Regions from separate parts of the Streptomyces sp. CRN 30 genome, predicted to be linked through region 2. Evidence: riboswitches for the same ligand, from Rfam matches in the RefSeq annotation. Region 2 holds a riboswitch; the other holds the start of a gene.
What was found. Region 2 has a riboswitch for cobalamin ahead of UW392_RS25430 (ABC transporter substrate-binding protein). Riboswitches for the same ligand answer to the same signal wherever they lie in the genome.

Region 1 (6,836 bases), on a different contig from region 2:
TTCGCCATCATGATCATCCTGCTCGGCGTGCTGGCGCTGGTCGTCGTCAACGCGCTCGCGGAGTCGCCCTGGGGCACCTTCTCCATCGCGATGACCGTCCCGATCGCCCTCTTCATGGGCTTCTACCTGCGGGTGCTCAGGCCGGGCCGGGTCACCGAGGTCTCGCTCATCGGTGTCGCCCTGCTGCTGTTCGCGCTGGTCTCGGGCAGATGGGTCGCCCAGTCCTCCTGGGCCGACGCCTTCACCCTCGCCCCCTCCACGCTGGTGATCTGGCTGGTGGCGTACGGGTTCATCGCCTCCATCCTGCCGGTGTGGATGCTGCTCGCGCCCCGGGACTACCTGTCCACCTTCATGAAGATCGGCACGATCGCCATGCTCGCGCTCGGCGTGGTGTTCACCCTGCCGACGCTGAAGATGCCCGCGGTCACCGACTTCGCCACCCGGGGGGACGGCCCGGTGTTCGCGGGCTCGCTCTTCCCGTTCGTCTTCATCACCATCGCGTGCGGCGCGCTCTCCGGGTTCCACGCGCTGATCTCCAGCGGTACGACACCGAAGATGATCCAGAAGGAGACCCAGGTCAGGCTGATCGGTTACGGCTCCATGCTGATGGAGTCGGCCGTGGCCGTGATGGCGCTGATAGCGGCCTCGGTGATCGACCCGGGCCTGTACTTCGCGATGAACGCGCCCGCCGGCGTCATCGGCGACACCGTGCAGAACGCCTCGCAGGTGGTGACGGGCTGGGGTTACTCCATCTCGCCGGAGGCCCTCGCCGAGGCGGCGCGGCAGGTCGAGGAGGCGTCCCTGCTCTCCCGCACCGGTGGCGCGCCCACCCTCGCGGTCGGCGTCTCGGAGATCTTCGCCCAGGTCACGGGCGACGGGATGCGCTCCTTCTGGTACCACTTCGCGATCATGTTCGAGGCACTGTTCATCCTCACCGCGCTCGACGCGGGCACCCGCGTGGGCCGCTTCATGCTCCAGGACACCCTCGGCAACGTCTACAAGCCGTTCCGCAACATCAGCTGGAAGCCGGGGCTCATCATCACCAGCGGCATCGTCTGCGCGCTCTGGGGCTACTTCCTGTGGGTGGGCGTCCATGAGCCGCTCGGCGGGATCAACCAGCTCTTCCCGGTCTTCGGCATCTCCAACCAGCTCCTCGCGGCGGTCGCGCTGACCGTGTGCACCACACTGCTGGTGAAGTCCGGGCGCCTGAAGTGGGCCTGGATCACGGGTGTTCCGCTCGCCTGGGACGCGACGGTGACGCTCACCGCCAGCTGGCAGAAGGTGTTCTCCAGCGACCCGCGCGTGGGCTTCTTCAAACAGCGGCAGGTCTATCAGGACGCCATCGACCGGGGCGAGGTGATCGCACCCGCGAAGACCATGGACGACATGCAGACCGTCGTCACCAACTCCACGGTGGACGGCGTCCTGACGGCCGTCCTGGCGCTGCTGATCGTCGTCGTGATGGCCGACGCGACCCGCGTGTGCGTACGCCATGTGCGCCGGCCGGCCCTGTCCACGCTGAGCGAGGCCCCGTACGTGAAGTCGGAACTGGACGCCCCGGCGGGGCTGCTCGCCACCCGCGAGGAGAAGGAACGGATGGAGGCGGAGCGGAATGCGGTCGGTGCTGGTCAGGGCGGCTGAGGGAGTGCGCTGGTACGTGCGGGAGCTGACCGGCGAGTCGGCGTACGACCGCTACGTGGCCCATGTGCGCACCCACGATCCGGACGCGACCGTGCCGTCCCGCCGGGAGTTCGAACGCGCGCGGACCGACCGGCAGGACACGGACCCGCGCCAGGGGTTCCGCTGCTGCTGACGGGCGGTTGCTGACGGGCGGTTGCTGACGAGCGGCCCCGGAAACCGCGGGCCGATGTCGTACCCCTGCGGCACACTGCGGCCATGGACATCACCATCAGGCCGGCCGTGCCGGAGGAGTACGGCACCCTCGGCGGGATCACCGCGTGGGCGTACCTCCGGGACGGGCTCCTCGACTTCGGCAAGGACGACGCCTACCTCGGTGTACTGCGCGACGTGGCGGGGCGGGCCGCCGCGGCCGAGGTGTCCGTCGCCGTCGGGGACGGCCGGGTGCTCGGCGGGGTGACCTTCGTGCCGACCGGCGGCCCCCTGGCCGACATCGCCCGGTCCGGCGAGGCCGAGATACGCATGCTCGCGGTGGCCGCCGAGGCACGCGGCCGGGGCGCCGGCGAGGCGCTCGTCCGCCGGTGCGTCGACCGCGCGCGGGCCACGCCCGGCTGCGTCCGCGTGGTGCTGTCCACCCAGCGGACCATGCGCGCCGCCCACCGCCTCTACGAGCGCATCGGCTTCACCCGCACCCCGGAGCGCGACTGGAACCCGCTCCCGGACGTCGACGACATCATGCTGATCACCTATCAGCTCACCCTCTGACACTCTCCGCAAAACTCCTCGCGACGGCCCGCGACACAACATATGGGGCCGCTTGCTCAGCCGGGCACCACATGTATGCTCGTGCTCGCTGTCGACGCAGGGGAATCCGGTGCGAATCCGGAACTGTCCCGCAACGGTGTACTTGTGCGTGTTCGTCCCACCGAGCGCGCGCTCGTCCAGTCCGAGTACCTGCCGACGGCGCGCCCGGCCGTCCGGCCCGGGCGCGATGACGTCCGGGCCTCGCGGATTGGGCCGGTGGACGCGCCGCGCACTGCCTCCCCGCACGTGCCCGTGTGCCTCCGCTCGCTCCGCCAGGCCCCCAGCCGAGCGAGAGAGAGCCCCACGTGACCGTCGCGCCACCCGACCCGGCCTCCGTCACCGCACCGGAAGCCGACGCTCCCGGTACCGCGCTGCTGCGCACCCTGACCGAGCTCACCGCCGACCTCCCGGACACCGACCCCGGCCGGGTCGCCGCCGCCGCGCTGCGCGGCCGGTCCGCGCACGCGGACGAGGCGGAGCTGCGGGAGCTGGCCACGGAGGCGGCGGCGGGGCTCATCTCCGAGGACCCCGCGTACTCACGGCTGGCCGCCCGCCTGCTGACGATCGGCATCGCCGCCGAGGCCGCCTCCCAGGGTGTGCGCTCCTTCTCCCGGTCGGTCGCCACCGGTCATCGCGAGGGCCTGGTCGCGGACCGCACCGCCGCGTTCGTGAGCCGGCACGCGGCCCGTCTCGACGCGCTGGTCGACACCGCCGTCGCCGAGGGCGCCGACCGGCGCTTCGGCTACTTCGGCCTGCGCACGCTGCACAGCCGCTACCTGCTCCGCCACCCGCTCACCCGGCAGGTGATCGAGACCCCGCAGCACTTCCTGCTGCGCGTCGCCGCCGGTCTCGCCGAGGACGAGACCGTCGAGGCCGTCGACGACGTGGCCGCCCTGTACGGCCTGATGAGCCGCCTGGAGTACCTCCCCTCCTCCCCCACCCTCTTCAACTCGGGCACCCGGCACCCCCAGATGTCGTCCTGCTACCTCCTCGACTCCCCCAAGGACGAGCTGGACTCCCTCTACGAGCGCTACCTCCAGGTGGCGCGCCTCTCGAAGCACGCGGGCGGCATCGGGCTCGCGTACTCCCGCGTGCGCTCCCGGGGCGCGCTGATCCGGGGCACGAACGGGCACTCCAACGGCATCGTCCCGTTCCTGAAGACGCTGGACGCCTCGGTCGCCGCGGTGAACCAGGGCGGGCGGCGCAAGGGCGCGGCCGCGGTGTACCTGGAGACCTGGCACGCCGACATCGAGGAGTTCCTGGAGCTGCGGGACAACACCGGTGAGGACGCGCGGCGCACCCACAACCTGAACCTCGCGCACTGGATCCCGGACGAGTTCATGCGCCGGGTGGACGCCGACGCGCCCTGGTCGCTGTTCTCCCCGTCCGACGTGCCCGAGCTGGTGGACCTGTGGGGCGCGGAGTTCGACGCGGCCTACCGGGCGGCGGAGGCGAAGGGTCTGGCACGGAGGACCCTTCCCGCCCGTGAGCTGTACGGCCGCATGATGCGCACCCTCGCCCAGACCGGCAACGGCTGGATGACCTTCAAGGACACCGCGAACCGCACCGCCAACCAGACGGCCGAGCCGGGCCACGTCGTCCACTCCTCGAACCTGTGCACCGAGATCCTGGAGGTGACGGACGACGGGGAGACCGCGGTCTGCAACCTCGGGTCGGTCAACCTCGGCGCCTTCGTCGACCCGGAGGCGGGTGGGGCGGGCGAGCTGGACTGGGAGCGGCTGGACGCCACGGTCCGCACGGCCGTGACCTTCCTCGACCGTGTCGTGGACGTCAACTACTACCCCACCGAACAGGCGGCCCGTTCGAACGCCCGCTGGCGGCCGGTCGGCCTGGGGGTGATGGGTCTCCAGGACGTGTTCTTCCGGCTCCGGCTGCCGTTCGACTCCCCCGAGGCCCGGGCACTGTCGACCCGCATCGCCGAGCGGATCATGCTCGCCGCGTACGAGGTCTCCGCCGGCCTCGCGGAGCGGCACGGTCCGCTGCCCGCCTGGGAGCAGACCCGTACGGCCCGGGGCGTGCTGCACCCCGACCACTACGACGTGGACCTCGCCTGGCCGGAGCGCTGGGCGGCCCTGCGCGAGCGCGTCGCCGCGACCGGGCTGCGCAACTCCCTGCTCCTGGCGATCGCGCCGACGGCCACCATCGCCTCGATCGCCGGTGTGTACGAGTGCATCGAGCCGCAGGTCTCCAACCTCTTCAAGCGCGAGACGCTGTCGGGCGAGTTCCTCCAGGTCAACTCGTACCTGGTGGAGGACCTGAAGCGGCTCGGCGTGTGGGACGCCCGCACCCGGGAGGCGCTGCGCGAGGCGAGCGGCTCGGTGCAGGACTGCTCCTGGATCCCCGCCGACGTACGGGCCCTCTACCGCACCGCGTGGGAGATCCCGCAGCGCGGCCTGATCGACATGGCGGCCGCCCGGACCCCGTTCCTGGACCAGTCGCAGTCGCTCAACCTCTTCATGGAGACGCCGACCATCGGCAAGCTCTCCTCGATGTACGCGTACGCCTGGAAGTCGGGCCTGAAGACGACGTACTACCTGCGTTCGCGCCCGGCGACCCGCATCGCCCGCGCCGCACGGGCGCAGGCCACCGTCCCCGCACAACAGACGGCCGGGGCCGACCCCGAAGCCGTCGCCTGCTCCCTCGAGAACCCCGAGACCTGCGAGGCCTGCCAGTGACGACCACCCGTAACACCAACCTGCTCGACCCCGGTTTCGAGCTCACCCTCCGCCCCATGCGCTACCCCGACTTCTACGAGCGCTACCGGGACGCCATCAAGAACACCTGGACCGTGGAGGAGGTCGACCTCCACTCCGACGTCGCCGACCTCGCCAGGCTCAGCCCGGCGGAGCAGCACCTCATCGGCCGGCTGGTCGCCTTCTTCGCGACCGGTGACTCGATCGTGGCGAACAACCTGGTGCTCACCCTCTACAAGCACATCAACTCCCCCGAGGCGCGCCTGTACCTGTCGCGGCAGCTGTTCGAGGAGGCCGTGCACGTCCAGTTCTACCTGACGCTCCTGGACACCTACCTGCCTGATCCGGAGGACCGCGCGGCGGCCTTCGCGGCCGTGGAGAACATCCCCTCCATCCGCGAGAAGGCCGAGTTCTGCTTCAAGTGGATCGACTCGGTGGAGGAGATCGACCGGCTGGAGTCGAAGGCCGACCGGCGCCGCTTCCTGCTCAACCTGATCTGCTTCGCCGCCTGCATCGAGGGCCTGTTCTTCTACGGCGCCTTCGCCTACGTCTACTGGCTGCGCAGCCGGGGCCTGCTGCACGGTCTGGCCACCGGCACCAACTGGGTGTTCCGCGACGAGACGATGCACATGTCCTTCGCGTTCGACGTGGTGGACACCGTCCGCAAGGAGGAGCCGGACCTCTTCGACGACGAGCTGCGCCGGCAGGTGACGGACATGCTGCGGGAGGCCGTCGAGGCCGAGCTGCAGTTCGCGCGCGACCTGTGCGGTGACGGCCTCCCGGGGATGAACACCGAGTCGATGCGCCAGTACCTGGAGTGCGTCGCCGACCAGCGGCTGACCCGCCTCGGCTTCGCGCCCGTGTACGGCTCGGAGAACCCCTTCTCCTTCATGGAGCTTCAGGGCGTGCAGGAGCTGACCAACTTCTTCGAGCGGCGCCCCTCCGCGTACCAGGTGGCGGTGGAGGGTTCGGTCGGCTTCGACGAGGACTTCTGACTCTCCCTCTGCCGGTCGTCCCTCCGCCGTCCCTGCTCGGCCTCCCTCAGCTGACGGTCGATGCGCAGCTCGCGCACGATGCCGGTCAGCGCGGGGAGGACGAGCAGGGCCAGGAGACCGAGGACGGCCAGCATTCCGACGAGTGCTTGCGTGTGTGCCGTATCCATGGACACCACTCTCGCGCCGGACGCTCCTTACCGTCAGTGGCAGAACTGCCACACCCCCTCGATTTACTGCCAGCCCTGCGCGACACTGGCGGCATGCTGCGGAACGTGGCCGTCGTACTGCTCGACGGAGTGCACCCCTTCGAACTGGGCGTGGTCTGCGAGGTGTTCGGGATCGACCGGAGCGACGAGGGGCTGCCCGTGTACGACTTCGCGGTGGTCTCCGCGGAGGGCCCCACGCTCACCACGCACGCCGGGTTCACCATCTCCACGCCGTACGGCCTGGAGCGGCTCGACGAGGCGGACCTGATCGCCGTGCCGGCCGGTGAGAGTTACCTGGGGCGGGACTTCCCGCCCGCGCTGCTCAACGCGCTGCGCCGGGCCGTGGACCGGGGCGCGCGGGTGCTGAGCGTCTGCTCCGGGGTCTTCCTGCTGGGCGCGGCCGGACTGCTGGACGGCCGGCGGTGCGCCACGCACTGGCGGCACGCCGACGAGCTGGCCCTGCAGTACCCGCGCGCGGC
Region 2 (6,836 bases):
GCAGCAGCCGGGCGTGGCCCGGGCCGACCAGCGCGCGGGCGGCGTGCGGCAGCACCAGGCCGACGAAGCCGATGGCACCGGCGGAGGCCACCAGCACGGCCGTCAGCAGAGCCGTCACGCACAGCAGGACCAGCCGGGTGCGGGCGACGGACACGCCCAGCGCGGCGGCCGCCTCCTGCCCGAAGGCGAAGGCGTCGAGCGTACGGGCGTGACCGAGGCAGACCACCAGCGCGACCGCGAGCACGGCCAGGCAGATCCACACGTCCGTCCAGCCCGCCCCGCCGAGCGAGCCGAGCAGCCAGAACAGCACCCCGCGCGTGGTCTCGGCGTCGCCCGAGGTCATGACGACGAAGGAGGTCAGCGCGGAGAACAGCTGCATCGCGGCCACACCCGACAGCACCACGCGGTCGGTGCTGCCGCCGAGGGTGTGGCTGAGCAGCAGGACGAGCGAGAACGACAGCAGCGCGCCGAGGAAGGCGCCCGCCGACAGCGAGAGGGCCCCGCCGCCGATGCCCAGCACGACCACGACGACGGCGCCCGTGGACGCGCCGGAGGAGACGCCCAGCACGAACGGGTCGGCGAGCGGATTGCGCAGCAGCGACTGCATCACCGCCCCGCAGACGGTGAGCCCGGCCCCGCAGACGGCGGCCAGCAGGGTGCGCGGCAACCGCAGCTCCCACACGATGCCGTTGCGGATGGGACTCACGTCCGCGGTGCCCCATCCGAGACGGTCCGCGACGACGGACCACACGTCACCCACGCGGATGTCGGCCGGCCCGATGGTGATCGCGACGGCCACCGAACCGCACAGCAGGGCGACGCCGGCCAGCACGAGCAGGACACGGCGCAGGGCGCGGGCGCCGCGCGCCGGAGGAGCCTCGGTCACCTCCGGCGGGGCGGGCGCATCGGACGGGCCGCACCGGCTGGACGGGCCGGACGCGCTGCCGACGGTGGTGGGCACGGTCACCCGGCCAGCCCGTACCCGCGCAGCGCGGTGGCGATCCGCTCCACGCCCTCGACGGTACGGATGGTCGGGTTCAGGGCCTGCCCGCTGAGCAGCACGTACCGCTTCTTCTTCACAGCCGTCATGTTCTTCGTGACCGCGTTGGACTCAAGGAACTCGATCTTCTTCTCGGCGGTCTCGGCGGTCTGCGACTTCCGGGTGAGGTCGCCGATGACGAGCACGTCGGGGTCGCGGTCGGCGACGGTCTCCCAGTTGATCTGGGGCCATTCCTCGTGGGTGTCGTCGAAGAGGTTCTCGGCGCCGAGGGCGCGGGTCATGATGCCGGGCGCACCGCAGCAGCCCGCCATGTAGGGCGACTCGGAGTTCGCGAACCAGTACATGAGGGTGACGTCGGAGGCGTCGACCCCCTGCGTGGCCCGCTCCATGCGCTCCTCGAGGGAGGCGACGAGCTCCTCGCCACGCTGCTCCTCCCCGAACACCTTCGCGAGGTCGCGCACCTCGCCGTACACGGCGTCCATGCTGAGCGCCGCCTCCCGCTCGCCGTCGCCGTTCCCGTGGTTCTCCTTGCCGGAGCAGTCGGACGGGGCGACGTAGGTGGGCACTCCGAGCTTCTCGAACTGCTCGCGGGTGGCCACCCCGCCCTTGCCGAGCGTGGAGACGAAGGAGGCGGCGACGAAGTCGGGGTCCTCGTCGAGGACGCGTTCGAACGAGGGGGAGTTGTCGGCGAGCCGCGCCACCTTCGCGTTCTCGGCCTCCAGCCCCTCCAGCACCGGGTCGGTCCAGGTCGCCGTGCCCACCATGCGGTCGGCGAGCCCGAGGGAGAGCATGATCTCAGTGGTGCCCTGGTTGAGGGAGACGGCCCGCTCGGGGGTCGCGTCGACGCGGACGGTGTGCCCGCAGTTGGTGAGGGAGACCGCGGCGGCGGTGCCGGCCCGGTCGGCGGCCCCTCCCGACCCGCAGGCGCTCAGGACGAGCGCCCCGAGGGCGAGCAGGACGGCGGAACGTACAGGGCGTAGCGGGCGTACAGGACGTACTGGGCGTACGGGACGTGCGAACGGCACGGGAGCAGATCCTTGATCGTCGAGGGCTCGAACGCGGAGCCCGGTCGTACGGTGCTCCCCCGCCGTCGTACGACCGCGGAGGCCGCCAGCAGGTCTTCGGACTCGGGATCGTCCGGACGCGGCGCCTTCCCGGACCCGGTTCGGGTCCAGTGGCCGATGCCCCGCCCGTCCCCCTCACCGCTGCGCGTCAGTTCCGGATTCGCACCGGATTCCCTGACCCACGCACGTGGGTTCGACTGGCTCGGGAAAGCTATCACGGTGGGTCACGACGGCCGCCGGGTGCCCCGATTACCGCCCCGCGGCCGCTTCCGGCCGCCATAGGTCGCCCGCCACCGCGCACGATGCGCGCGGTCCCCCTGCCCCGCCCCGTTGACCTCGCCGAACGACAGGAGCGAGGCACCGTTGTGCCACAGTCCGAGGAAGTCGCGGTGGATCGCTACGACGCCGTTTCGCACCGCGGTCCGCTCGGCGGGCCCGGTGAAGTACGCGGTCGTGACGAAGACCGCGACATCGGCTCCGAAGTGGACCCGGGCCCCGATGAGGTCGCGGACCTCACGGCTCGGGATCGCGTTCCCCGGTGCGTGGCGCTTGCACTGGACCACCATGCTCCGGCCGTCCGGCAGCCGCCCCCGCACATCCGCCCCGTCGTCGTGCGAGCCGCCCACCCGCCGCACCTCGGTGCACCCGTCCCGCCGGCACAGGCCCGCGACGAAGTCCTCGAACTCCCCGCCCGACATCCTGTCCACCTCGGCGAGGGTCCGGCGGCCGGCCCGGACGGCGTCCTCCTCGCGCCACCGCCGGTCACGCCCCCTGACCAGCCGGTCCGTACGCCACAGCCACCACCCGCCGAGGGCGGCTCCCCCGAGGACCAGCCCGCCGACGAGGTACGGCCAGACCGTCTGCCAGGACACGGCCGTCAGGACGACGCCACCGGTCGCGGCGCCCGCGGCCGTCGTGAGCCGGCGCCGCCGGGCGCGGCGCCCGCGCGCAGCGGACGGACGTCGTCTTCGCGCCACCGCTCCTGCCCTCCCCCGCGTACCAGGGGAGCAGTCTCGCCCGTGCCGACGCCCACCGGTAGGGCCACGAACCGGCCAGTGCCCGATGGGCGGCCGAAACGGCCCCCGCCGGCGGGAATCGCCCGCGCCGGCCGCGCGTTCTGACGGACCAAGTGGCCGATCGACGGCCGGACCCGACGGAGGCGCAGCATGTACGGCGACGCAGAGACCGTCCGCAAGATCCTCACCGAGAGCGGTGACACCTGGGCCGTCGTCGGCCTCTCCGCCAACCGGCAGCGCGCCGCGTACGGGGTCGCGGCCGTCCTGCAGCGCTACGGCAAGCGCGTCGTCCCCGTGCACCCCAAGGCCGAGACGGTCCACGGGGAACAGGGGTACCCGTCCCTCGAGGCCATCCCCTTCGACGTCGACGTCGTGGACGTCTTCGTCAACAGCGACCTGGCCGGCCCGGTCGCCGACGAGGCCGTGGCCAAGGGCGCGAAGGCGGTGTGGTTCCAGCTCGGTGTCGTCGACGAGCAGGCGTACGACCGCACGCGCGCGGCCGGCCTGGAGATGGTGATGGACCGCTGCCCGGCGATCGAGATCCCTCGGCTGGGCTGAGGGTGCCCCGGCCGGTCATGGGTCCGGCGTCGGCGCGTCTCATCAGGAGGTGATGCGGGGTGGCCGGGGGGTCAGACGACCGTCGTCGAGGACCCACACCGTGACCGCGGTGCCTGTGGGGCAACATGTGGCGTCCCGGGGCCGGTACCACCGTTCCTCGACTTCTATCCGGCCGCGTTCCATCCGCAGCTCGGCGAGGAGTGTCGGGGGCTGCCCGGGCGGTTGCTGTTGCGGCGTGATCGATCGCAGGACTGTGAGCCTGCCCTTGTCACTGGCGTAGATCACCGAGCCGAACGCCAGTTGCCCCGCGGCGGTACCTCCGCCGTTGTTGCACTCCACGCCGAGGGCGGCCTCGGGACGGCGGTCCCCGCCGATGTCCCCGTAGGTCGGTTCCGGTTCGCGGGAGAGGTCGACCCGGCCCCAGGTGCGGGAGGTCGCCGTCGCCCGGCCGTCGTGGAAAGTGATCAGGCCGGGAATGTCACAGAAGGTGCCGGGGACCCGGACGTCCCGCCAGTTCACCTCGCGCAGATCCTCGGGGGCCGGTCCCAGGTCGACGGCACCGGGCGTGGCGGAGGTGGGGCCGGTCGCGGTCGGCGGACCGCCGGTGCCGGGGGCGGAGGTCGGCGTACGCGTGATCCGGGGGCCCACATCGGGCGTACCGCAGGCCGACAGGAGGAGGGTCAGCCCCAGCAAGGCAGCACCGCACCCGCTCGACGTCCTTCGCGCGTCCATCGTCCCTCCCTTGCTCACCCGGTTCAGGCGCACGGGGGCTCGTAGGGTTCCCCCGGCAGGTACTCCCGCCACTGAGCCGGTGTCACCGCGGGTGATTCGGCACACAGCCGCTGCAGGATGTCCATGATTCCGACGTCCCACAGCTGGACCTCCTGTGCCGTCGCAGCCGCCAGGGTGTGTCCGTCCGGGCTGAACGCCAGTCCGGCGACGTCGTACTCCCCACCCGCGTCGAGAGAAGCCAGTTCGTAGGGGTGCGCGGGATCCGCCAGGGACCAGACGCGTACGCGGCCGTCGGTACCGGCGCTCGCCGCCACGCCGCCGTCCGGCACGGCTGCCAGCCCGTCGACACGGCCCGTGTGCCGTCCGGCCGAGGCGAGCCGTTCGGGGCGTGTCACGTTCCGCACGTCCCAGGTGATCACCGCGCCGGCGGAGTCGCCCGTGATCAGTGTTCGGCCGTCCGAGCTGAATGCCAGGGCCGCGACGTGCCCTCGCGCGGGCTCGGCCGTTCCCGCAGCTTCACGCCTCCCCTTCGGACCGATGCTCCAGAGCTGCGCGGCACCGGTTTCGTTCACCGTGGCCAGCACCCTCCCGTCGCTCCGGAAGGCGACCCCCTGGGACAGCGACACCGTCCTGTCCAGCGTCGCGGCCCTGACCGGATGTGTCCGGCGACCGACGTCCCAGAGTTCGAGCGCGCCCTGCCGGCCGCCCACGGCAAGGAGGGAGTCGGTGGGCGCGTACGTCATGGTGTCGGTGCCGTACCTCAGACCCACCTGTGGTGTCAGATAGCGCGGGCGCGTCCGATCGGTCACGTCCCAAGTGGCCACGGGGCTCCCGGCGGCCAGGGTACGGCCGTCCGGGCTGAAGGACGCGGCCGAGCCGCCCTGGTTGAAGGTCGCGAGTGTGCTGACGGCCCGCGGCCGTGTCCGGTGGCTGATGTCCCAGAGCCTCACCGGGTATCCCGCGGCCATGGTGCGGCCGTCGGGACTGAAGGACGGGACGGCCGAGTGCGTCACCGGAAGACCCGTGCGGGCCGTGGAGCGTACGGCTCCGTCGACGTTCCACAGACGCACGCTGCCGTTCCGCACGTCGGAATCGTCGACGGTGCGCGACGCACCGTCCGTGCTCAGCGAGGCCAGCGTACGGTCGTCACGGCTGAAGGCGACCTCGTCCACCGACGCCGAATGCCCGGTCATCCGGGTGCCCTGCACGGCGTAGAACGGGTCGTCCAGGTCCCACAGCCGAAGGGCGCCGTCACTCCCTCCCGCGGCCAGGGTCACCCCGTCGTGGGAGAACGCCAGTGCGTCCACCGTCGCGCCCGACTCCGATGTACGGCCGTTCAGCGAGGGCCGTCCCTGTGGAGAGGCCGGTTGCGCGATGTCCCACAGCAGGACCGTGCCGTACTCGCCGGCCCCGGCCAGCAGATTGCCTTCGGCGCTGAACGCCAGGGAACCCACGGGCCGGGGAATCCGCGCCAGTCGAGGAGGTCCGTCGGCCCGCGACAGGTCCCTGACCGACACGGCGTTCTCGTCGCCGACTGCCAGCAGGCGGCCGTCGGGGGACACCGCGAACGTGTCGCCCGGTACCTCGGCGGTCAGCCGAGGAGCCCCTGGCTCGCTCAGGTCGACGACGCCGACGTGGTCGGCGTTCAGATCGAAGAGCAGCAGAGGGCGGAGCGGATGGAAGGCCAGTTCGGTGATCGCTTCCGTCGAGGAGGCGACGGAACCGAGCGCCAGGGGGTGTCGGGCCGATGTCACGTCGTACAGCCGGACGCCACCGTCCTTGCCCCCCACGGCCAGCCGGCGGTCGTCCCCGCTGAAGGCGACCGCGCCTCGATGGCTCGCGGGAAGGGGCAGGCGGGACAGCACCGTCCCGTCGGCGGTGTCACGCAGTTCCAGTCCGCGGTCGGACGCCACGGCGAGGAGATCGCGGTGCCGGCTGAAAGCCACGCCCCGCCGGTACCCGGGGGCTGCCACCACCCGGGGGATGGAGGCACTGCTCAGCAGCGCGCCTTTCACCTCATCGGTCGGCGAGAGCCGGTACGCCTCGATCAGCAGCTGGCGTGCCAGGTCCGGCTGGCTGTCCCTGATCGACGCGGCCTGGCCGACGAGCTGACGTGAGGTGGCGATCAGAGCACGCTCACGGGCGTTGTTGCGTTGCTGCAGGGCGATCACCCCGCCGGTGACAGCGATGACCAGCAAGGACGTCAGGCAAGCGATGACCATGCGTATCCAGCGCATTGTCCTCCTGCGCTGCCGTACGTGCTCGCCGAGGAGGTCCTCCTTGGACATCCCACGGATCGGCGCGACGAAGTCGGCCACGCACTCGACCAGCCTCGGGTCCGCCGGGTCGACGTCCCCCGCCTCCCGCAGCCAGCGCAGGTCGACCCATCGGGGCTGGTGGGAGAAGGCGTGGGCGATCTCCGCCGCCGGCAGTGCGTCGGAGACCGCCCAGTCGAAGGTGCCGGTG

Region 1: another riboswitch for cobalamin. It lies ahead of UW392_RS40660 (ribonucleoside-diphosphate reductase subunit alpha); the one in region 2 lies ahead of UW392_RS25430 (ABC transporter substrate-binding protein).

Annotation. Positions count from the first base shown of each region.
Region 1 is NZ_JAVRHI010000377.1:36,356-43,191, forward strand. It holds gene UW392_RS40645 (carbon starvation CstA family protein) at 1-1,641, shown strand, start outside; gene UW392_RS40650 (YbdD/YjiX family protein) at 1,613-1,813, shown strand; gene UW392_RS40655 (GNAT family N-acetyltransferase) at 1,897-2,403, shown strand; cobalamin riboswitch at 2,462-2,615, shown strand; gene UW392_RS40660 (ribonucleoside-diphosphate reductase subunit alpha) at 2,748-5,138, shown strand; gene UW392_RS40665 (ribonucleotide-diphosphate reductase subunit beta) at 5,195-6,151, shown strand; gene UW392_RS40675 (GlxA family transcriptional regulator) at 6,412-6,836, shown strand, end outside.
Region 2 is NZ_JAVRHI010000238.1:1,344-8,179, forward strand. It holds gene UW392_RS25425 (FecCD family ABC transporter permease) at 1-886, opposite strand, end outside; gene UW392_RS25430 (ABC transporter substrate-binding protein) at 964-2,025, opposite strand; cobalamin riboswitch at 2,095-2,281, opposite strand; gene UW392_RS25435 (restriction endonuclease) at 2,289-2,936, opposite strand; gene UW392_RS25440 (CoA-binding protein) at 3,231-3,638, shown strand; gene UW392_RS25445 (hypothetical protein) at 3,681-4,331, opposite strand; gene UW392_RS25450 (TIR domain-containing protein) at 4,394-6,836, opposite strand, start outside.